Regions from separate parts of the Kitasatospora sp. NPDC004723 genome, predicted to be linked through region 4. Evidence: riboswitches for the same ligand, from Rfam matches in the RefSeq annotation. Region 4 holds a riboswitch; each other region holds the start of a gene.
What was found. A riboswitch is a leader RNA that binds a small molecule or an ion and turns the genes downstream of it on or off. The one in region 4 is predicted to bind cobalamin.

Region 1 (5,122 bases), on a different contig from region 4:
AACTCGCCGTCCGAGCGGCCGAACCCGTAGTGCAGGTTGCCGGCCTTCTTGAACCAGCCGCGGTTCTCCCGCACCCCGTACCGGAACCCGAAGTCGGCGGCCATCGCCTCGACCTCCGGGCTCGCCGCGTCGTCCAGCACGTACGGCATGACCAGGCCCGGGTAGTGCTCGGCCAGCTTGCGCACGTACGTCCAGGTGTTGTGCAGCACCTCGATCGGCTCGCCGCAGACCGGCAGGAAGACGTCCACCGTCGGGTACTCGGCGGGGTCCCACTGCCGCACCAGCCGGCGGTGCTCCCTGATGTCGAAGTTGGGCGTGAAGCTGTTCACGCGCAGCGACACCACGTAGTAGACGACCGTGAAGAGCAGGAACGGCACACAGAGCCAGAACCACGACCCCAACAGGTACAGCTCGGCCTGACTGAGCACCAGGCAGCCGAAGCTCACCATCGAACAGAGGGTCAGCACCCACTGGTGGCGGATGGTGTAGCTGTACTTCTCCTGCGAAGTGGGCGGCGCCGGCAGCAGCATGTCCGGAACGGGCTCGCCCGTTCCGCGCCTGCGGCCCGCCGCTCTGCGCCGTCTGGTGGTCGCATTGGCGGCAGCGCTCACCGCGCGGTACCTCCTGCTCGCTGATTCCCCGTCCGGGCGGCCACGGGGGGCCACATCCCTCCCCCGAGGGCGGTCATCCTATCCGACCGCCTCGGCCGTCCCCCGACCGACCACCCCTGGGCCGCCGCCCCCTGACCGACGGTCAGCCCGCGCGCGAACCCCGGGCCAGCAGCACGTCCTTCGTACGCCCCGCCAGCGAGACGGCGGCGGCCGCCGCGAGCTGGTCGCTCTGGTCCTCGCCCTGCTTCAGCGAGCCGGCCACCGTGAAGTAGCCGAAGCGGCCGATCGCCGCGTGCGTCTCGGCGCAGCCCGACTTGTCGGTCACGCAGAACATCGCGACCCCGGTGCCGGACAGGCCCTGGATCAGGCCCGCGTGCCGGCCGAGCGCCCGGTCCGCGCCCGCCTTGTTGTCGAAGACCGCGACGCCGACCGTGACGGCGCTCTCGCCGTTCACGTACGTCGCGCGGACCAGCGAGCGGCAGGTGTCGTCGCCGAGCGCGAGGCCGAGCCCGCCGGTGGTCGCCTTGGAGCAGGGGGCGGTCGCGCCGGTCACCTGGCGGGTCCACACCTTGCCGTCGACGGTCCGGGTCTGGTCCGGGAACAGCGTCGCGGCGTCGACCGGCAGCCTGTCGGTGGCGGCGTCGGAGATCACCGCCAGCGCCTGCTCGGTGGGGGTGGCCGTGGCGGACGGGCTGCCGGCCGTGGTGGACGCGCTCACGATCGGCTTGGGGTCGACGCCCTTGTCGCGGCCGTTGATCCACACCGCGGCCCCGACGACCCCGCCGACCAGGACGGCGGCCGCCACCACGGCGCCGATCCACCGCCGCTTGCGGCGGCGGGACTCGGAGGCGTGCCGGTCCGCCATCGCGTTCCAGTCCGGCTCGGTCGCGGACGGCGCGGGCGCGGGCGGCTGGGCCCCCTGCTGGGGCCACTGCGGGGCGAACGGGGTCGGCCCACCGGCCACCGGCTGCGGCTGCGGCGGCTGCGACACGGGCGGCGGCCCTGGCTGGGGCGCGGGCACCGGCCCCGGCTGCGGGTACGGCACCGTGCCGGACGGCAGGTGCGGCACCGCCGGCGGAGGAGCCTGCGGCGGCACCCCTCCCGGCTGCGCGTACGGCGTCGGGGGCGGCCCGAAACCACCGGGCGGCGCCACCGGCGGCTGCCCATGCTGCGGCACCTGCCCCGGCGCACCAGGCTGCTGACCCTGCTCCGGCGGCACGGCCCTACCGGCCCAGTCCCCCGGAGCGCCCGTTCCCTCGCTCATGTGCCGAGATCGTAGGGCATGCACCGGACGAGAGGCCGATCGGTGACCAATCCGTTTCAGAACACGGCCCCGCGCAGGCGCCCACGGGACCGTCCCGGTACCACCGGTCATGGGAGCAACACGCCACGCTGCACAAGATGTGGTGTCGCATCGAGCGAGCACCACTAGATGTATGCTCGTCCCTGCTGTCGACGCAGGGGAACCCGGTGCGAATCCGGGACTGCCCCGCAGCGGTGTGCGGCCGCCTCCCCAGGCACGCCGCGAGTCCGAGTACCTGCCGACGGCGTGCCGAAGCCTCCCCGCAGGGGCCATGGCACCAGCACCACCTTCCGGGCCTCGCGGGCGGGCCGGGGACGGCACGCGCGGCGCCTTCGGGCCCGTGTGGCGAGTTCCCCTGCCCCGAACGGCCCGGTACCCGATGCACCGCCGCCGACCGCCGCCAGGAGAGAGCGCCTTGACCACCGCTGCCTCAGCCACCCTGCCCGCCCAGGGTTCCAGCTCCGCCCCCGCCGACCCGACGGTCTCCGACCCCGGCGGTGCGCTCCTGCGCCTCCTGACCGACCGCAGCACCGACCTCCCCCAGGTCGACCCCGGCCATGTCGCCGCCGCCGCGCTGCGCGGCCGCCACGCCGGATCGGACTTCGCCGAGCTGCGCGGGCTGGCCGTCGACGCCGCCGCGTCGATGATCGCCGAGGACCCCCAGTACTCCAAGCTCGCGGCCCGGCTGCTCGCGCTGGAGATCGTGGACGAGGCGGCGAGCCAGGGCGTGGTCTCGTTCTCCACCTCGATCGCGGTCGGCCACGCCGAGGGCCTGATCGGCGACACCACCGCCGACTTCGTCGCCAAGCACACCGCCGCCCTGGACGCCCTGGTCGACCCCCGGGGCGACGACCGCTTCGAGTACTTCGGCCTGCGCACCGTGCAGTCCCGCTACCTGCTGCGCCACCCGATCACCCGCAAGGTCGTCGAGACCCCGCAGTACTTCCTGCTCCGCGTCGCCTGTGGCCTGGCGGTCGGCGACAGCGAGCAGTCGGTCGCCGAGGTCGCCGAGCTCTACCGCCTGATGAGCCGGCTGGAGTACCTGACCTCCTCGCCGACCCTCTTCAACTCCGGCACCCGGCACCCGCAGATGTCCAGCTGCTACCTGCTGGACTCCCCGCTGGACAACCTGGACTCGATCTACTCGCGCTACGCGCAGATCGCCCGGCTGTCCAAGCACGCCGGCGGCATCGGCCTGTCCTACTCCCGGATCCGCTCCCGCGGCTCGCTGATCCGCGGCACCAACGGCAAGTCCAACGGCATCGTGCCCTTCCTGCGCACCCTGGACTCCTCGGTCGCCGCCGTCAACCAGGGCGGCCGCCGCAAGGGCGCGGCCTGCGTCTACCTGGAGACCTGGCACGCGGACATCGAGGAGTTCCTGGAGCTGCGCGACAACACCGGTGAGGAGGCGCGCCGCACCCACAACCTCAACCTGGCGCACTGGATCCCGGACGAGTTCATGCGCCGGGTCAACGCCAACGCCGACTGGTCGCTGTTCTCCCCCGCCGACGTCCCCGAGCTGGTCGACCTGTGGGGCGAGGAGTTCGACGAGGCCTACCGCAAGGCCGAGCTGGCCGGCAAGGCCGTGCGCACCATCCCCGCGCAGACCCTCTACGCCCGGATGATGCGCACCCTGGCGCAGACCGGCAACGGCTGGATGACCTTCAAGGACGCCTCCAACCGCGCCGCCAACCAGACCGCGCTGCCGGGCCGCACGGTGCACAGCTCCAACCTCTGCACCGAGATCCTGGAGGTCACCGACGACTCCGAGACCGCCGTCTGCAACCTCGGCTCGGTCAACCTCGGCGCCCACGTCGCCGAGGGCGCGTCGGCCGACGACCTGCTGAACGCGCTGGACTGGGACCGCCTGGACGCCACCGTCCGCACCGCCGTCACCTTCCTCGACCGCGTGGTGGACATCAACTTCTACCCGACCCCCGAGGCCGGCGCCTCCAACTCCCGCTGGCGCCCGGTGGGCCTCGGCGTGATGGGCCTGCAGGACGTCTTCTTCAAGCTGCGGATCGACTTCGACTCCGCCGAGGCCGCGCGGCTGTCCACGCTCATCGCCGAGCGCATCATGCTCACCGCGTACGAGCGCTCCGCCGACCTGGCCGAGCAGCTGGGCCGCCACGAGGCCTACGGCGAGACCCGCGCCGCCCGCGGCGAGCTGCACATCGACCACTTCCCGAGCGCCGCGCCCGAGTGGGCCGACCGCTGGGCCGCGCTGCGCACCCGGATCGCCGGGACCGGCCTGCGCAACTCGCTGCTGCTCGCCATCGCGCCGACCGCGACCATCGCGTCCATCGCCGGCGTGTACGAGTGCATCGAGCCGCAGGTGTCCAACCTGTTCAAGCGCGAGACCCTGAGCGGCGAGTTCCTCCAGGTCAACCCCTACCTGGTGCGCGACCTCAAGGAGCTGGGCGTCTGGGACCAGCAGACCCGCGACGCGCTGCGCGACGCCAACGGCTCGGTGCAGGAGCTCGGCTGGCTGCCCGCCGAGGTCCGCTCGCTCTACCGCACCGCCTGGGAGCTGCCGCAGCGCGCGCTGATCGACCTGGCCGCGGCCCGCATGCCGTACATCGACCAGAGCCAGTCGCTGAACCTGTTCATGGCCGCGCCGACCATCGGCAAGCTCAGCTCGATGTACGCCTACGCCTGGAAGGTCGGTCTGAAGACCACCTACTACCTGCGTTCGCGCCCGGCCACCCGGATCGCCCAGGCCGCCTCGGGCACCGCCCGCGCCGCCGCGCCCGTTCCGGCCGACACGATCCCGGCGAGCACGCCGACCCTCACCCCGGAGGAGGAGGCCGCGCTGGCCTGCTCCCTGGAGAACCCCGAGTCCTGCGAGGCCTGCCAGTAATGAGCTCCGAAGACCGCGACAAGATGCTGCTCGACCCCGGCTTCGAGCTGACGCTGCGCCCGATGCGCTACCCGTCGTTCTACGACCGGTACCGCGACGCGATCAAGAACACCTGGACCGTCGAGGAGGTGGACCTCCACTCGGACGTCGCCGACCTGGCGAAGCTGAGCGAGGGCGAGCGCCACCTCATCGGCCGACTGGTCGCCTTCTTCGCCACCGGGGACTCGATCGTCTCCAACAACGTGGTGCTGAGCCTGTACAAGCACATCAACTCCCCGGAGGCCCGGCTCTACCTGAGCCGGCAGCTGTTCGAGGAGGCCGTGCACGTCCAGTTCTACCTGACGCTGC
Region 2 (5,122 bases), on a different contig from region 4:
GCTCGTCGTCTCGGCGCTGCTGAACACGGCGCTGTGCCTGGCCTGCTTCCGGGTGCTCACCCCGCGCGACGTGCCGACCCGGTCGCTGTGGCCGGGCTGTCTGCCGGCCGGGCCGCTGTTCACCGCGCTGCAGGCGTTCGGCTCGCTGCTGGTCGCGCACGAGCTGCGGCACGCCGGGCAGGTCTACGGTTTCTTCGCCACCGTGATCGGCCTGCTCTTCTGGCTCTACCTGACCGCCCAGGTCACCGTGTACGCGGCGGAGACCGACGTGGTGCTCGCCCGCCGGCTCTGGCCGCGCAGTCTGCTCCAGCCGCCGCTGACCGCCGCCGACCTGGACGTGCTCGCCTTCGTCGCCCGGCAGGAGGAGCGCCGGCCCGAACAGCGGGTGGACGTCTCGTTCCACGACACGGGCGCTACGGAGCCGGAGGGCCCGGAGCGGAGCGGCGGGGAGCCGGAGGGCCCGGCGCCGGACCACGGGGAGCCGGAGGGCCCGGAGCGGAGCGGCGGGGAGCCGGAGGGCCCGGAGCCGGACCACGGGGAGGCCGACGGCCGGGCCGGGTGACCGGGGTGCCCACCGGTCGACGGGTTCGGCGGGACGGCCGCCGCCCCGGCGATGTCAGTGCGGTCTGCTTCGATGAGCGGGACAGACACCGGGACGGACAGCGGGACCCTTCGAAGGAGACCTTGTGGGCACGTGGGGCAGCGGGAACTTCGAGAGCGACACGGCCCTGGACCACCTGTCGCTCGTCATCGACCGGCTCGTCGACGAGGTCGCCCAGGCGATGGCGGGCGACCCCGTCGAGCTCGAACCCGACGAGTACTGGGGCGTCGCCGTGCCGTGCAACCTGGAGCTGCTGCTCTCCCTCGCCCGGGCCGGCCACGGCGCCGGCGACCTGCCGGAGGCCCGCGTGATCATGCAGTGGAAGACGACGTTCATGGCCGTCTGGGAGCGGAGCATCGACGGCCTGGAGCCCTCCCCGGGGTTCAAGGAGGCACGCCGGTCGGTACTGAACCGCACGTTCGACCAGTTGGCCGAGGCCATCGCCCGGAACGCGGCGGCCGATCCGAGCGGGCCCGGCTCCCCGGAATAGGGGACCGCGGCTCCCTCGTTCCCAACAGTCGATCAGAAACACGGCGGACCGCGCTCTGTCGGCCCCGTGCCGCAGACCGAGGCCGAACACTCGGCAGACCTAAGGATGAGCCCCCATGACCGACCGGCCCCTGACCCTGATGGCCGTGCACGCCCACCCCGACGACGAGGCCACCGGCACGGGCGGTGTGCTCGCCCGCTACGCGGCCGAGGGCATCCGGACGGTGCTCGTCACCTGTACCGACGGCGCCTGCGGAGACGGCCCGGGAGGAGTCAAGCCCGGCGAGGCCGGACACGACCCGGCGGCCGTCGCCGCGATGCGCCGTCAGGAGCTGGAGGCCAGCTGCGAGGTCCTCAAGGTCGACCACCTCGAAATGCTCGACTACGCGGACTCCGGGATGATGGGCTGGACCGCCAACGACGCGCCCGGCTCGTTCTGGACCACGCCGGTGGACGAGGCGGCCGCCCGCCTCGCCGAACTGATGCGGCGCTACCGGCCCGACGTCGTCCTGACCTACGACGAGAACGGCTTCTACGGCCACCCCGACCACATCCAGGCCAACCGCATCACGTCGCGGGCGCTGGAGCTGGCCGGCACGACGCCGAAGGTGTACTGGACGACGGCCCCCCGCTCGATGATGGCGCGGTTCGGGGAGGTCATGCGCGAGCTCGGCGCGGACTGGGAGGAGCCGGGTTCCGAGGAGCCGGGTTCCGAGGAGTCGGGCTCCGGGGAGTCGGAGATGCCCGAGATCGGCCTCCCCGACGAGGAGATCACCACCTGGGTGGACACCACCGCGTTCGGCGGCCAGAAGTTCGACGCGCTGGCCGCGCACGCCAGCCAGGGCGAGAACATCTTCTTCCTGAAGATGGGCAAGGAGAAGTTCACCCAGCTGATGGGCGTGGAGACCTTCGTCCGGGTCCACGACACCACCGGCGCGGAGCTCCCCGAGAACGACCTCTTCGCCGGCCTGCGCTGAGCAGCCCCCACCCGGCGGCGCGCCCCGCGCCGCCGACCGGGATGAGCCGTCGCCCGGCCGGGCGACGGCTCATCGGTCATCGACGGGGACCGGCCGGAGGAAGGATCGCTCCAGGTCAGAACCACCCCCTCGACCGTGCGGACCCGCCCTGTTGCGACGGGCACGCAACTGCACAGCCTTGTCGGCAGGAGGGCCCAGCCCCTACGGTGTTCCCCGCCGTGGTGCTCGGGAAGACCGGTGGCGGCCCGTCAGGGCCCAATCCGGCGCGGCCCTCGCCACTGTGAAGGGAAGTACCCCCGACGTGCCCGCGACCGACGCGGGCAGTCACCGGTGCCGTACGGCACACGGGAAGACGAGTCAGGGGTGCGCTCCGCCCTGCCCGGACGCGGGTGCGGCGGTACACCCGAAGCCAGGAGACCGGCCACGGCGCGCGCAGTACCCCCCGGCCCCGCCCGGGGGTGCCCCCATCGAGGAGCTGGAGAGGCCGCCCGTCATGACCCTCACCGACGACACGTCGTCATCGACCCTGCCCAGGGCCCCGCGCTGGCAGCGCGGGGACACCGTCCGCACCGGCGGCCTGCTGGCCGTCATCGCCGCCATGCACGTCGTCGCCTTCGGCACGCTGTTCCTGCTGGTCGCCCCGGAGAAGTACGAGGTCGGCACCCAGGTGTTCGGCGTCGGCCTGGGCATCACCGCCTACACCCTCGGCATGCGGCACGCCTTCGACGCCGACCACATCGCCGCCATCGACAACACCACCCGCAAGCTGATGGCCGACGGCCAGCGCCCGATCTCGGTCGGCTTCTGGTTCGCGCTCGGGCACTCCAGCATCGTCCTGGCGATGGCCGCCCTGGTCGCCGGCGGTGCCCAGTTCGCCGGCACCCTGGTCGACGACCAGTCCACCGTCCGCGGCGTCCTGGGCGTCATCGGCACCGGTGTCTCCGGCACCTTCCTGTACCTGATCGCCGCCCTCAACCTGTTCGCCCTGGGCGGGATCCACAAGGTCTACAAGGCCATGCGGGCCGGGCAGTTCGACGAGCGCCAGCTGGAGAAGCACCTCGACGAGCGCGGCTTCATGAACCGCTTCCTCGGCCGCCTCACCAAGTCCATCACCCGCCCCGGCCAGATGTACCCGCTCGGTGTGCTCTTCGGCCTCGGCTTCGACACCGCCACCGAGGTCACCCTGATGGTGATGGCCGGCTCCGGCGCCGCCTCGGGGCTGCCCTGGTACGCGATCCTCTGCCTGCCGCTGCTCTTCGCCTGCGGCATGAGCCTGTTCGACACCCTCGACGGCACCTTCATGAACTTCGCCTACCACTGGGCGTTCTCCAACCCGGTCCGCAAGGTCTACTACAACCTCACGATCACCGGCCTGTCGATCGCCGTCGCCTTCCTGATCGGCACCATCGAGCTCGTCGGCGTGCTGCACGAGAAGCTCGACCTCACCGACCCCGTCACCACCTGGATCGCCGACATCAGTCTCGACAACGTCGGCTACGTCATCGTCGGCCTGTTCGTCGTCGTCTGGGCCTGCGCCCTCGGCTACTGGCGGCTCGGCAACGTCGAGCAGCGCTGGAGCGCCCGGGTGGAGAAGACCGGCTGACGCCCCTCCGGACCGCGCCGGCGCGCGCCGCATCCCGACCGGGGCCCGGCACGGCCCCGGTCGGAGCGGACCCGATCAGAACCTGCGCGCCTCGGTGACCTGGTTCAGATGGATGAGCACGTCGTAGGCCCGGCCGATCGCGAGCCGCGGCAGCGGGTCCTCGACGAAGATCGTGCCGGCGTCGTAGGTGGGCCGGCTGACGTCCAGCCAGTCCCGGGCCGCCCGGGGAGCGGTGCGCAGGTCGACGTAGTAGTCCCGGTAGCGGACCCGGTCGAGGGTGTACTCGTTCATGTCCGGGGTGGCCGCCGGGACGGTGACGGACTTCCAGCCGCCGGTCAGGACCGCGTCGGTGGTGAGGAAGGAGCCGCTGTCGAAGGTGAAGCCGATGGCCACGTAGTCGCGGCCGTAGGTGTCGCGCAGCTGGGAGCCCTGCGGCTCGGGGTACAGGAAGGTGTCGGTGGACAGGTAGCCGGCGTGGCCGTTGTGCGCCGACATCAGCACCTTGCCGCCGGTGCGGCGCTGCCACCAGGCGGTGTTCTCGGCCATCGCCCGGTCGCGCAGCTGCTCCGAGGCCGCGACGGAGGCCGGGTCGCCAAGGTCGAAGGTGGCGAAGGCGAAGGTCTGGGCGATGTTGCGGGCGTGCTGCACGGCCCACTCGTACGCGTCGTCGCCGGGGGTGCCGCTCGCGGTGACCAGGTCGAGCGCCTGCTGGGCCGTGGCGGCGTTCTCCCGGCGCTCGGCGACCGGCCTTCCGATGTAGGCGAAGAGGTCGTCCAGGGGCCGCAGGCCGGCGTAGAGCCCGTCGAGCTGCGGCAGAGCGGCGGGCCTGGCCTGCCGCACGTAGGAGGTGACCCGGTCGAAGGCCGGGTCGCCGAGCCTCGGGAGGCCGAGGTCGTCACCCACGAAGTGGACCGGGTCCTTCGGGTGGCTCCGGTTGTGGGCCCGCATCCAGGCGATCAGGTCGGCGAACTCCTCGCGCTCCCACGGGCTGCCGCCCAGGACCTCCTTGACGAGCTGCCAGGCGTCTCCCGGGCCGCCCTGGACGTACTCGTCGATCTGCAGACCGCTGGTCCAGCTGGTCTCCAGGGCGAAGCTGGTGAAGCCCTTCTCCTCGACCAGGTAGCGGAAGACCCGCTGCTTCATCGCGAAGAACTCGTGCGAGCCGTGGGTGGCCTCGCCGAGGCCGACCACCTTGGCGTCGCCGATCATCGCGCCCAGCGCGTTCAGGTCGGCGGTGCGGCCGCCGGCTTCCGTGGTGCGCAGCGGCTGGGCGACGCTCTCCAGAGCGCGCACGACCTCGGCCCGGCGGGCGTGCTCGGCGTTCACCTCCGCCGTGGCCGCCGGTCCCACCGGGGCGGCGACCGCCGCCACCGGGGCCGGCACGGCCACTGCCGCCACCGCCGCCACCGCCGCCGTCGCCAGCAGTCCGCGCCGCCCGATCCGCTTGCTGTC
Region 3 (5,122 bases), on a different contig from region 4:
GGGTGAGGGGCGCGTGGCACGGGGCAGGAACTCCTCTGCCGGGAAGGTGTCATGGGTGCGGGGCGGACCCCGTCGCAGGGGCGGCGCCGGGACAGACCCTCCCATCCGGCGGCGACCGGTGACATCCCAGGTTTGCAGGGGGCGCGACGCCTCTTCCCTGTGGTAGGAGGACGACCTGCTGCGGACCGCTCAACGACCAAGCCCCAGGTCAGTGACCTGGGGCCCGCGTGCTGTCCGGGCGCGTGCCGGGTTCCGGGGCGGGACCGGCCGGGTGGGGGCGTCAGGCCGGGGGACGGCCGAGTCCGGCGGTGTACGGGGCCGCGAGGAGCGCGACGAGTTCGCGGCGGCTGCGGACGCCGGTCTTGGTGAAGGCCGACTTCAGGTGGTCCTGGACGGTGGCCGGGCTCAGGAAGAGCCGGTGGGCTATGTCCCTGGTGCTCAGGCCCCGTACTGCCTGGAGCACCACCTCCTGCTCGCGGGGGGAGAACCGGTGTGCCAGCAGGGACAGCGGGATGACGTCGACCGGGCTCGCGGGCTGGGCGACCAGGGCGACGCTGCCCCGCGGGCTCTGGTCGAGCAGCGAGGCGCGGACGGCGAGCCACTGGCCGCTGGGACGGCGCAGCCGGGCCCAGGCGTGGGCGCCCGCGTTCGCGGAGGGCACGTGGGTGCGGGCCCGCTCCGAGAGGTAGACCAGCGCGGTCGGTACTCCGGCGGGGCGGTACTGCGGCTCGGAGAGTTCCTCGAACAGCTGCCGGGCCCCGGAGTCCGCGGAGGTGAGCTGACCGGTGGGGCCGATGACGGCGACCCCGAGCCAGTACGGTCCGTCCTGCGGGTCCGCTCGGACGTCCTGTCCGTCAGGGCCGCCCGCGGCGGGCAGCGCATAGTCGCGAAGGGCGGCGGCCACCGCCCGGGCGGCCCGTTCGGCCAGTCTCTGCTCGCGCGCGCCGAAGGGCGCCGAACCGGCCTCGCGCATCAAGGCGGCGGCTCCCCACCGCCCGCCGCCGACGTCGAAGTTCATCCGCAGCTCGTCGCCCAGTCCGAACTCGGCGAGCAGCTCCCGGTAGCGCACGCTGCGTTCGGGGCGGCCACCGGTGGCGCGGTGGACGGTCTCCACGACGCGGCCGGCGGCCCGGATGTCGACGAACCGGGTGGTGTCGTCGGACCACATCTCCAACCGGATGGCGTGCTCGAAGGCGGTCGGCTGCAGGCCCTCGGCAACGGTGGAGGTCAGGAAGCCGGTGACCGGATCGGCCCCGTGCAGGCAGCCCGCTTCGGATCCGAGAGCGGGCCCGAGGACGGTGAGGAGCTGCCGGAAGAACTGTTCGAGCGGAAGCTTCGCCGCCGCCAGATCGTCGATCTCTCCCATCATGCGGCGTTCCCTGTCGCGGAATGAGGTCATCTCTTTACCATAGGGCCGAAGTTGGCGTACTCCCCACAGTCCTGGGACGTCGCCGGTCGCCACCGACCGAGGAAGTGCGGCAGTCGCGCCAGGTGCCGGCCGGCACCGACCTGACCACGCCTGATACCTTGCAATCGCCATGGTGTTCGGGAAACCGGTCTGAGTCCGGTGCGGCCCTCGCCACTGTTGCCGCGGAGTACCGCGGCCCTCGCTGACCGGCTCTGCCAGCGGTCAGGACCACTGGGCGGGCTGGAAGAGCCGCCCGGGAAGGTCGGCTGCGGTGTGTCGATGCGGAAGCCAGGAGACCGGCCACGGCGCGACATGTTCCACGAGGGTTTTGGAGAACACGTGCCCAGCGCTCTGCCGCGCCCGTTCCGATCCATGCGTTCCGCACGCCCCGCAGGCCCGACGCGTGTCGGCCGGACGGTCGCGGCCGTCCTGTTCACCGGCGTGCTCAGCGCCTGCGCGGGCGCCCCCGCGCCCGTCGCGTCCAGTGCGACGACCGGAAGTGCCGAGCCGGTCAGCGTGGACAACTGCGGGACCACCGTGACGGTCGGCGCTCCGCCCGACCGGCTGGTGACGCTCAACCAGGGTGCCACCGAGGTGGCCCTGGCCCTCGGCCTGCAGTCCCGCATGGCCGGCACCGCCTACCTCGACGACGCCGTCCCGGAGAAGTGGAAGGCGGCCTACGACTCCGTTCCGGTGCTCTCCAAGGGCTATCCGACCAAGGAGAAGCTCCTCGCGGCCCGTCCCGGCTTCCTGTACGCCTCCTACTCCAGCGCGTTCACCGACAAGGTCGCGGGCACCCGGGAGGAGCTGCGCGGCCAGGGCATCCCGTCGTACCTGTCCCCGTTCGGCTGCTCGGACAAGAGCCAGGTGCCGCCGACGACCTGGCAGGCGATGTGGGGCGAACTGAACGACGTCGCCAAGGTCTTCGGCGTCGCGGAGCGGGCCACCGAGATCCAGCGCCAGCAGGAGCAGCAGCTGGCCCGGTTCACGGCGGCGGCCGCGGGCAAGGACCTGAAGATCCTCTGGTTCGACTCCGACACCAAGACGCCCTACGTCGGCGCCGGCCACGGCGGACCTCAGCTCGTGCTCGACGCCGTGGGCGCCCGCAACGTCTTCGGCGACCTGCCCGGCAGCTGGCAGAACGTGAGCTGGGAGAAGGTCGTCGCCGCGGACCCGGACGCCATCGTGCTCGCGGACGCCGACTCGGACACGGCCCAGTCCAAGATCGACTACCTGGAGAACGACCCGGTGCTGAGCAGGCTCACCGCCGTGCAGCGCAAGGCCTTCGTGGTGGTGCCGTTCTCGGAGTCGACCCCCGGCGTGCGGCTCGCCGACGGCGCCGCCCGGGTGTCCGAGGGGCTGGCCGAGCTGCGCCCGGGTTCATGACCACCGCAGCCCGCAGCGCCGTACGGTCCGCCGGTCCGGGCCGCGCGGCGGCGGCCCTGGCCGTCGCCGCGGCCCTGCTGCTGACCACCGTGCTCCTCGGCCTGGCCGTGGGCTCGCACCACGAGCCGGTCCGGACGGTGATCGATGTCGTGGTGCGCCGTCTCGGGCTGGGCGACCCGCAGGTGACGCTGCTCGACGACCAGATCGTCTGGCAGCTGCGGCTGCCCCGGGTCCTGGGAGCGGCCGCCACCGGCGCCGGCCTCGCGGTCTGCGGCGCGGTGTTGCAGACGCTGACCGGCAACGACCTGGCCGATCCCTTCCTGCTCGGGATCTCGGACGGAGCCGCCGCCGGCGCGGTCACCGTGATCGTGCTCGGCGTCGGCGTGTCCGGCGCCGTGGGCACCGGCGCGGTGGCGACGGCGGCCTTCGCCGGTGCCCTGATCGCCGCCGTCGTCGTGCTGGCACTGGCCGGCGCGCGCACCCGGTCGCTGCCGACCACCCGGACCGTGCTCGCCGGCATCGCCGTGGGACAGATGTGCGGGGCCTACACCTCGTTCGTCGTGCTGGTCCTCGGGGACCGCAACGCGGCGCGCGGTGTCATGGAGTGGACGCTGGGCTCGGTCGCCGGCGTGCGGTGGCCCACCGCCGTCTTCCTGACCGCGGTCGCGCTGGCGGGTGTCACGGTCCTGGCCTCCTCGGCCCGCGACCTGGACGCCTTCGCCTTCGGCGAGACCGCCGCCCGCTCCCTCGGCGTCCACGTCGAGCGCACCCGCTGGCTCCTCGTCGCCACCGCCGCGCTGGTGACCGCGTGCCTGGTCGCCAGCACCGGCGTCATCGGCTTCCTCGGCCTGGTCGTACCGCACGTGGTCCGGCTCGTCTGCGGCCCGCGCCACGCCCTCCTGCTGCCCGTGTCGGCGCTGGTGGGCGCTTCCCTCCTGGTGGGCAGCGACATCGTGGCGCGCTCGGTCCTCCCCGACCGGGAGATCCCCGTCGGCGTCATCACGGCCGGGCTCGGAGCGCCCTTCTTCGCCTGGCTGCTGTGGCGCCAGGGGCGGGCCGACGGGAGCGGTCAGTGACGGCGACGCCCGCCGGGCTGCGCGCGGAGGGACTTCGTGTGCGCATCGGCGGAGCCACGCTGCTCGACGAGGTCTCGCTCGCGTTCGCCCCCGGCCGGGTCACCGGTCTGCTCGGACCCAACGGCGCCGGGAAGACCACCTTGCTGCGCGCGGTCTCCGGACTGACCCGGCCGAGCGCGGGACGGGTCCTCCTGGACGGCGAGGACCTCCACGCGCTCACGGCCCGCCGGCGAGCACGCCAGGTGGCCTTCATGGAGCAGCAGGCGGACACCCGGCTGTCGCTGTCGGCCCGTCAGGTCATCGACCTCGGACGCACCCCGCACCGCGGCCGCTGGCCCGTGCCGGCGGACGCCGCCGCCGACGCCCACGAGCGGGCGGTGTTCGCCGGTGCCGTCGCGGCGGCCGATGTCGGCCACCTGCTCGACCGGTCCTGGCCGACATTGTCGGGCGGCGAGCGCCAGCGGGTCCAGCTCGCGCGGGCGCTGGTGCAGGAGCCCGGGGTGCTCCTGCTCGACGAGCCCACCAACCACCTCGACCTGCGCCACCAACTCGCCTTCCTCGGCACCGTGCGCGGGCTGGGCATCACCACGGTGGCCGCGCTGCACGACCTCGAACTCGCCGCCGCCTACTGCGACGAGGTCGCCGTCCTGCTCGACGGCCGGCTGGTCGCCCACGGGCCCGGCTCCGACGTGCTCACCTCGTCGATGATCGCGGACGTCTACGGCGTCGACGCCACCGTGGAACGACACCCCCGGCACGACCGACCGCACATCCGGTGGAACGGACTGCTCCACGAAAGGACAGCACCATGACCTCCCCGGTCCCGGGCGCCCCCGCCCGCCGCAGCGCCGTGCTCCTGGTCGGCATGTCGGCCGGGGAGGCCGTGCGCCGTGACGAACTTCTCCGCACGGCCGCCTCGCACCGGGCCTCGATCGCGTTCCTGCAGCAGGCGGACCCCTCCCTGTCGGCCGAGCTGACCAGGCTGGCCGACGCGGGCGCCGCGACCGTGGTCGTGATCGGCGTCCGCCTCGCGGCGTCCGGCCCCGCCCAGTCCTGGCTGCGGCGGATCGCCGCGTACTGGTGGCGCGAACGCGCGGGCCACCGCCCCGAACTCCTCGTCGCGACCCGCCTCGCCGACTCGCCGGACGCGGTCGCCACCGTGGCCGCGGCGACGAAGGCCATCACCGGCGAGGAGCCCGGCCTCACCTCCGCGGCCTGGGAGGACGTCCCCGGTCACCGGCACCAGGTCCTG
Region 4 (5,122 bases):
AGGTGCGCGGCGCGGACCCGACCGCGTTCGGCGGCGTCGACCTGCCCGCCCGGCTGCGCTCGCTCCAGGCCCCGAGCGGCCGCTTCTCCGACCGCTCCCAGTGGGGCGACTACAGCAATGCCTTCGGCCAGTCGCTCGCCCTGATCGCCTTGCACCGCACCCCCGGTGGCGCCCCGGCCGCCGCCGTCGACTTCCTGGCCGGCAGCCAGTGCGCGGACGGTGGCTTCCCGGTCTCCTTCGGCCAGGCCGCCTGCACGAGCGACACGGACGCCACCGCCCTCGCCGTCCAGGCGCTCGCCGCCACCGGCCGCGCGGCCAAGGCGGCCGCCGGGCTCGGCTGGCTGACCGCCCACCAGAACGCCGACGGCGGCTTCTCAGCCGCCGGGTCCACCACGTCCAACGCCAACTCCACCGGTCTCGCGACCCAGGCGCTGCTCTCCAACGCCCGCTTCGGCGCCGGTCTCAAGGGCTGGAGCCGCCTGGTCACGTTCCAGCAGCGCTGCGACGCCGACCCGGCCGTGCGCGGCGCGGTCGCCTACGACGCCTCCGGCTTCAACTCTGGCAACGCCGCCCGGGCGACCGGCCAGGCCGTCCTCGGCCTGGCCGGCACCCCGCTGGCCACCCTCTCCGCCGCCGGGGCGCGCCCGGACGCGCCCACCCTGGCCTGCGCCGCGCCCGCCACCCCCTGACCACCCGCGACCGCACGAGGAGAGACCTGATGACCGAGCACCTGACCCGCCGCACCCTCGGCTCGCTCGCCGCCGTCGCAGCGCTGACCGTGAGCCTCCTCGGCGCCGGCGCCGTGCACGCTCCCGAGGCCCGGGCTGCCGCCTGCACCGGCACCACCGGCGTCACCGTCGTGGTCGACTTCACCGCCGTCGGCGGCGGCATCCAGACCGGCTGCGCGCCCGGCGACCCGGCCAGCGGCCTCGCCGCGCTCACCGGCGCCGGCTTCTCGTACACCTTCCACCCGCGCTACCCCGGCTTCGTCTGCACCATCAACGCCCTGCCGACGACCTGCACCAACCCCACCGGCAGCGCGTACTGGTCGTACTGGCACGCCCAGCACGGCGGACCCTGGTCGTACAGCAGCCTCGGCGCCGGCAGCTACAACCCGGCCCCCGGCGATGTCGAGGGCTGGGCCTTCGGCGCGGGTGCACAGCCGGGTATCACGGCGCCCTGACACCCGTTCGCACAGCCGGTGCCCCGGTCCTCCGCGACGGAGACCGGGGCACCGGCGGTTCCAGGGGTGGTCAGGCCGTCCGGCGCGGCCGGTCCCGGATCAGCTGCCGAAGCGCAGCGAGACGGTGTCGCCCACGTGGACGGTGGTGGCCCGGGTGGCGGCGGTGGCGGTGGCGCCGTCCAGGCTGACCTTCCAGGTGGAGGAGCCGCTGTTGGCGGTGCCGTTGAGCGCGGTGATCGTCCCGCCGCCGGTGGCGGGGGTGACGGCGGTGACGCAACCGCCCGGGGTGGCGGTGGCGGCCGCGTCGAGGACGTCGCCGAGCGTCGCGGTGGTGCCGGTCGGGTTGACGGTGACGGCGCAGACCTTGAGCGCGCCGGTGCCGTCGTCGACGACCAGGGCGAGCCTGGCGGCGGTGCCGGAGGTGAACGCGGTGGTGGCCGACCAGGTCGGCTCGCCGGCGGTGGCCGGTGCGGGCGGGGCGGCGGTGAAGCCGGCGCCGGCGACGGCGCGCAGGCCGTCGACGGAGGCGTAGGGGGAGGGGGTGGTGTCGGTGGGCTGGTACTTGAAGCCGCCGCCGGGCTTGAACTGCTGGGAGATCAGGAAGTCGATCGGGGTCTTGCCGGTGCCGCTGGTGAAGTCGGCGCCCTGGGGGTTGATGCCGCAGGCGTTCAGGCCGGAGACGGCCCAGCCGTTGGAGTCGGTGTTGACGCCCCACATGGCGTTGAACGCCCCGGAAGCCAGCAGCTTGCCCTTGAGGAAGTTCTTGGCGGCGACGACCGCCGGGTCGGTGTTGGGGACGCCGCCGACGCACAGGGAAGCCATCGCGGCCCCGGTCATGTCGATGTCGCTGCCCGTACCGAGCTCGGTGGGGTCACCGGCGGCCTTGGTGTAGTTCCAGCCACCGTCCGTGTGCTGGTTGGCCCGCACGGCCGTGACGGAGGCGTCCAACAGGGCCTGCGGGACGCGCTGGGAACCGCTCTGGGTCCTGGCGCCGCCGAGGGCGAGGAGACCGAAGACGGTGCCGTTGAAGTTGGCGGACGGGCCCCAGTAACCGGGTTCGGCGGTCTGCCAGTACGAGACCGCGTCGGCGATCAGGTTGCGGCCCGGGCCGACGCGGGCCGGGTCGATGCCGGCGGCGTAGGCGTTCAGGATGCCCCGCTGGTAGTCGGTGGCGACCGGCGAGGTGCCCGGCCAGCCGGCGGCCGCGAGCTGGTTGCGGTAGACGAGGCGGGCGTTCTTGGTGACGTCGCCGCCGGGAGTCACGTCGGCCGCCGCCGTGCCGGCCGCGGCCAGCGCGCTGAAGGCCCACTCGTTGGAGAGCCCGCCACCGGTGACGTAGCTGCCGTCGGCGGCCTGGAGAGACCTCAGGTAGGTGACGCCGGTGCTCTTCGAGGTGGCTATCTGGGCGGGGGTGGCGGTCGCGTGGGCCGGAACGGCCGACAACAGCAGCGCCCCGGCCGCCAGTGACACGGTCACGGCGGAGGTGAGGCGGGAGGAGGTGGTGCGGGGCGTCGTGAGGAAGGTCACGGAACGGCTCCTTGGGGTGGCGGGCGCCGACCCGGCCCCGACCCCGGCGCTCCCGGGGAGCGCGACGGCCGGAGCGGCCGCCGCCCGGATCGCGTGGGCAGGCTTTCGCCGTGGTGCTCGGCCGGGCGGGCATTCGGGCTCGGGGTGCCGTAGGACACCACCCCACACCGCTGCGCGTCAGCCCCGGATTCGCACCGGGTTCCCCCGCTCGGCCACCGCGGACGCTACCGCACCGTCGGACGGTCGACGAGGTGGGGAAGGCGACATGACGCACCGTTGACTCCCGATCCGCAGACGTGGTCTGATGAACCGGTTTTTCATCCTCGGTATCAGGGGAAGCCGGTCCGATTCCGGCGCTGACCCGCAACCGTAGATCCGCCCCAGCGGCGGATGAGCCGGAATGCCTGCACCGAGGCCTTGTCACAGAAGTGCTTGCGTCGTCGTGGACTGCGACGCGGTCGGGGCGGTTCCTCATGGGGGGAGCCGTCGGCTGCGCCGTGCGGACCCGATGACCGAATCGGGGAGTCGCCAGTGAGGGCCAGGAACAGCCGTACGAGCCGCGGATTCAGAGGGCTCACGTCCCTTCTCGCCACCGGCGCCGTCGCGGTTGCCGCGGGCGGCACTCTCCTGCTGGCCCACCCCGGCCGGGCCGCCGCCGACCCGATCGAGGAATGCACGGCCACCACCGGCGCGATCGTCGCCGTCGACTTCGGTCACTGGGGCGGCGGAGTCGTGCGGGGCTGCGACGCCCGTCCCACGACCGGGATGAACCTGCTGCACAACGCGGGCTTCAGCACCGCCGGTACCGAGCACGACGGACCGGCCTTCATCTGCCGGCTCGGCAACGGAGGCTTCAACGGCGGTACCCAGTACCCGACACCCGCCGAGGAGCCCTGCACCAACACCCCGCAGGCGACGGCCTATTGGTCGTACTGGATCGCCGAGCCCGGTCAGGACACCTGGTCCTACAGCCGGTTCGGCGCTGCCACCCAGAAGCCCAAGCCCGGCGAGGTCGAGGCCTGGGTGTACGGCGGCACCGACATCGGCGGTACCAGCGGGAAGCCCGCCTTCACCCCGGACTCCGTACGTGCGAAGAACGGCGGACCGTCGCCCACGGCGACCCCGACCGCTTCCCCGAGCCCGACCGTGCCGTCGTCCCCCGCCGGCGATCCGAAGGCTGCGGCGTCGTGGCTGGCCGGGCAGCTGGTCGACGGCGAGTACATGGGCAACTGGGCCTTCGAGGGCCCCGACTTCCCCCGGACCTCCCTCACCGCGATCGCCCTGGCGGCTGCCGGCACCCAGGACCCGGCTCTGCGCAAGATCGTCGCCTACCTCGCGGCGCACGCCGACGCCTTCCTGTACCCGGACGGACCCGCCGGGAAGCCCGACGCCAAGGCCGCCGCCCTGCTGGCGCTGGTCGCCGAGAGCACCGAGGGCGATCCTCGGGACTTCGGCGGCCGCGACCTGATCGCCGCCCTCACCGACCACGTGTGCACCGGGCAGGGCGAGAACGGGAAGTGCACGGCCGCCGGGGACTTCCACGGCGCCGCGTCCTCCTGGGCGCAGGCATGGGCCGTGATCGCCCTGCGAGGTGCCGGCGTCACGCCGCCTCCCCGGTCACTAGCCCGCTTCGCCGTCCTCCAGTGCGCCGACGGCGGGACCGCCGGTTCGATGATCGTGGCCGGGGGCTCCTGCGAGTCGGACCCGGTGGCCACCGGCCTCACCGTCCTCGCGCTCCGTGGCACGGTCGGGGGCGAAGCCGTCGCGCAGAAGGCATCGGACTGGCTCGCGGCGAGCCAGCAGGCCGACGGCTCCTACCTCCCCTACGTCGGGGCCGCCGGGGACACCGTGAGCACCGCTGCTGCGGCCCAGGTCCTGCGGGCCACCGGCCAAGGGGCCAAGGAGACGGCCGCCAAGGCATGGGTGAGCGTCCGGCAGAACGAGGACGGCGGCTTCGGCCCCGACGAGTCGACCACCGAGTCCGACCCGGCCTCCACCGAACAGGCCATTCTGGCCCTGACCGGCACCGACCCGACCACGGTCCGCCACAACCCGAACGGCGCCACCACCGCGCCGACCACGCCCACCGGCCGGACTCCCGACCTGACCAAGGGCAGCACGTACCTCACCGCCCCGGCGAACCTGATCGGCGGCCACTACTACGAGGGCTTCCCGGACTTCGCGGACTTCGGCCTCACCATCGACGGAGCCTTCGCGCTCGCCGCCACCGGTACGGACGACCCGGCCCTGCACCGGATCGTGGACTTCCTCGACCAGCAGGGCAAGGACGGCGGCGAGCGCACCGTCAACGACTGGACCGCGATCGGCACCGAGTTCGCCGGAGGCGGCTCCATCGCCAAGGAGGCGCTGCTCGCCGAGGCCGTCGGCCGCGACCCGCGCGCCTTCGGCGGA

Region 1: it holds a riboswitch for cobalamin, as region 4 does, so the genes downstream of both, ABZW10_RS14030 (ribonucleoside-diphosphate reductase subunit alpha) here and ABZW10_RS04065 (prenyltransferase/squalene oxidase repeat-containing protein) in region 4, are expected to answer to the same signal.
Region 2: it holds a riboswitch for cobalamin, as region 4 does, so the genes downstream of both, ABZW10_RS24135 (HoxN/HupN/NixA family nickel/cobalt transporter) here and ABZW10_RS04065 (prenyltransferase/squalene oxidase repeat-containing protein) in region 4, are expected to answer to the same signal.
Region 3: it holds a riboswitch for cobalamin, as region 4 does, so the genes downstream of both, ABZW10_RS07285 (ABC transporter substrate-binding protein) here and ABZW10_RS04065 (prenyltransferase/squalene oxidase repeat-containing protein) in region 4, are expected to answer to the same signal.

What each region holds. Positions count from the first base shown of each region.
Region 1 covers NZ_JBEXJT010000010.1:112,972-118,093, reverse strand. The annotation lists gene ABZW10_RS14040 (cellulose synthase catalytic subunit) at 1-530, opposite strand, end outside; gene ABZW10_RS14035 (hypothetical protein) at 754-1,602, opposite strand; cobalamin riboswitch at 2,031-2,172, shown strand; gene ABZW10_RS14030 (ribonucleoside-diphosphate reductase subunit alpha) at 2,354-4,774, shown strand; gene ABZW10_RS14025 (ribonucleotide-diphosphate reductase subunit beta) at 4,774-5,122, shown strand, end outside.
Region 2 covers NZ_JBEXJT010000027.1:62,404-67,525, forward strand. The annotation lists gene ABZW10_RS24120 (YhjD/YihY/BrkB family envelope integrity protein) at 1-562, shown strand, start outside; gene ABZW10_RS24125 (DUF4259 domain-containing protein) at 687-1,091, shown strand; gene ABZW10_RS24130 (PIG-L family deacetylase) at 1,207-2,067, shown strand; cobalamin riboswitch at 2,270-2,508, shown strand; gene ABZW10_RS24135 (HoxN/HupN/NixA family nickel/cobalt transporter) at 2,561-3,670, shown strand; gene ABZW10_RS24140 (erythromycin esterase family protein) at 3,746-5,122, opposite strand, start outside.
Region 3 covers NZ_JBEXJT010000004.1:167,646-172,767, forward strand. The annotation lists gene ABZW10_RS07280 (helix-turn-helix transcriptional regulator) at 281-1,399, opposite strand; cobalamin riboswitch at 1,523-1,728, shown strand; gene ABZW10_RS07285 (ABC transporter substrate-binding protein) at 1,781-2,794, shown strand; gene ABZW10_RS07290 (iron chelate uptake ABC transporter family permease subunit) at 2,791-3,870, shown strand; gene ABZW10_RS07295 (ABC transporter ATP-binding protein) at 3,867-4,682, shown strand; gene ABZW10_RS07300 ((2Fe-2S) ferredoxin domain-containing protein) at 4,679-5,122, shown strand, end outside.
Region 4 covers NZ_JBEXJT010000002.1:223,507-228,628, forward strand. The annotation lists gene ABZW10_RS04050 (prenyltransferase/squalene oxidase repeat-containing protein) at 1-689, shown strand, start outside; gene ABZW10_RS04055 (flagellar hook-length control protein FliK) at 719-1,183, shown strand; gene ABZW10_RS04060 (hypothetical protein) at 1,283-2,710, opposite strand; cobalamin riboswitch at 2,838-2,915, opposite strand; cobalamin riboswitch at 2,998-3,137, shown strand; gene ABZW10_RS04065 (prenyltransferase/squalene oxidase repeat-containing protein) at 3,242-5,122, shown strand, end outside.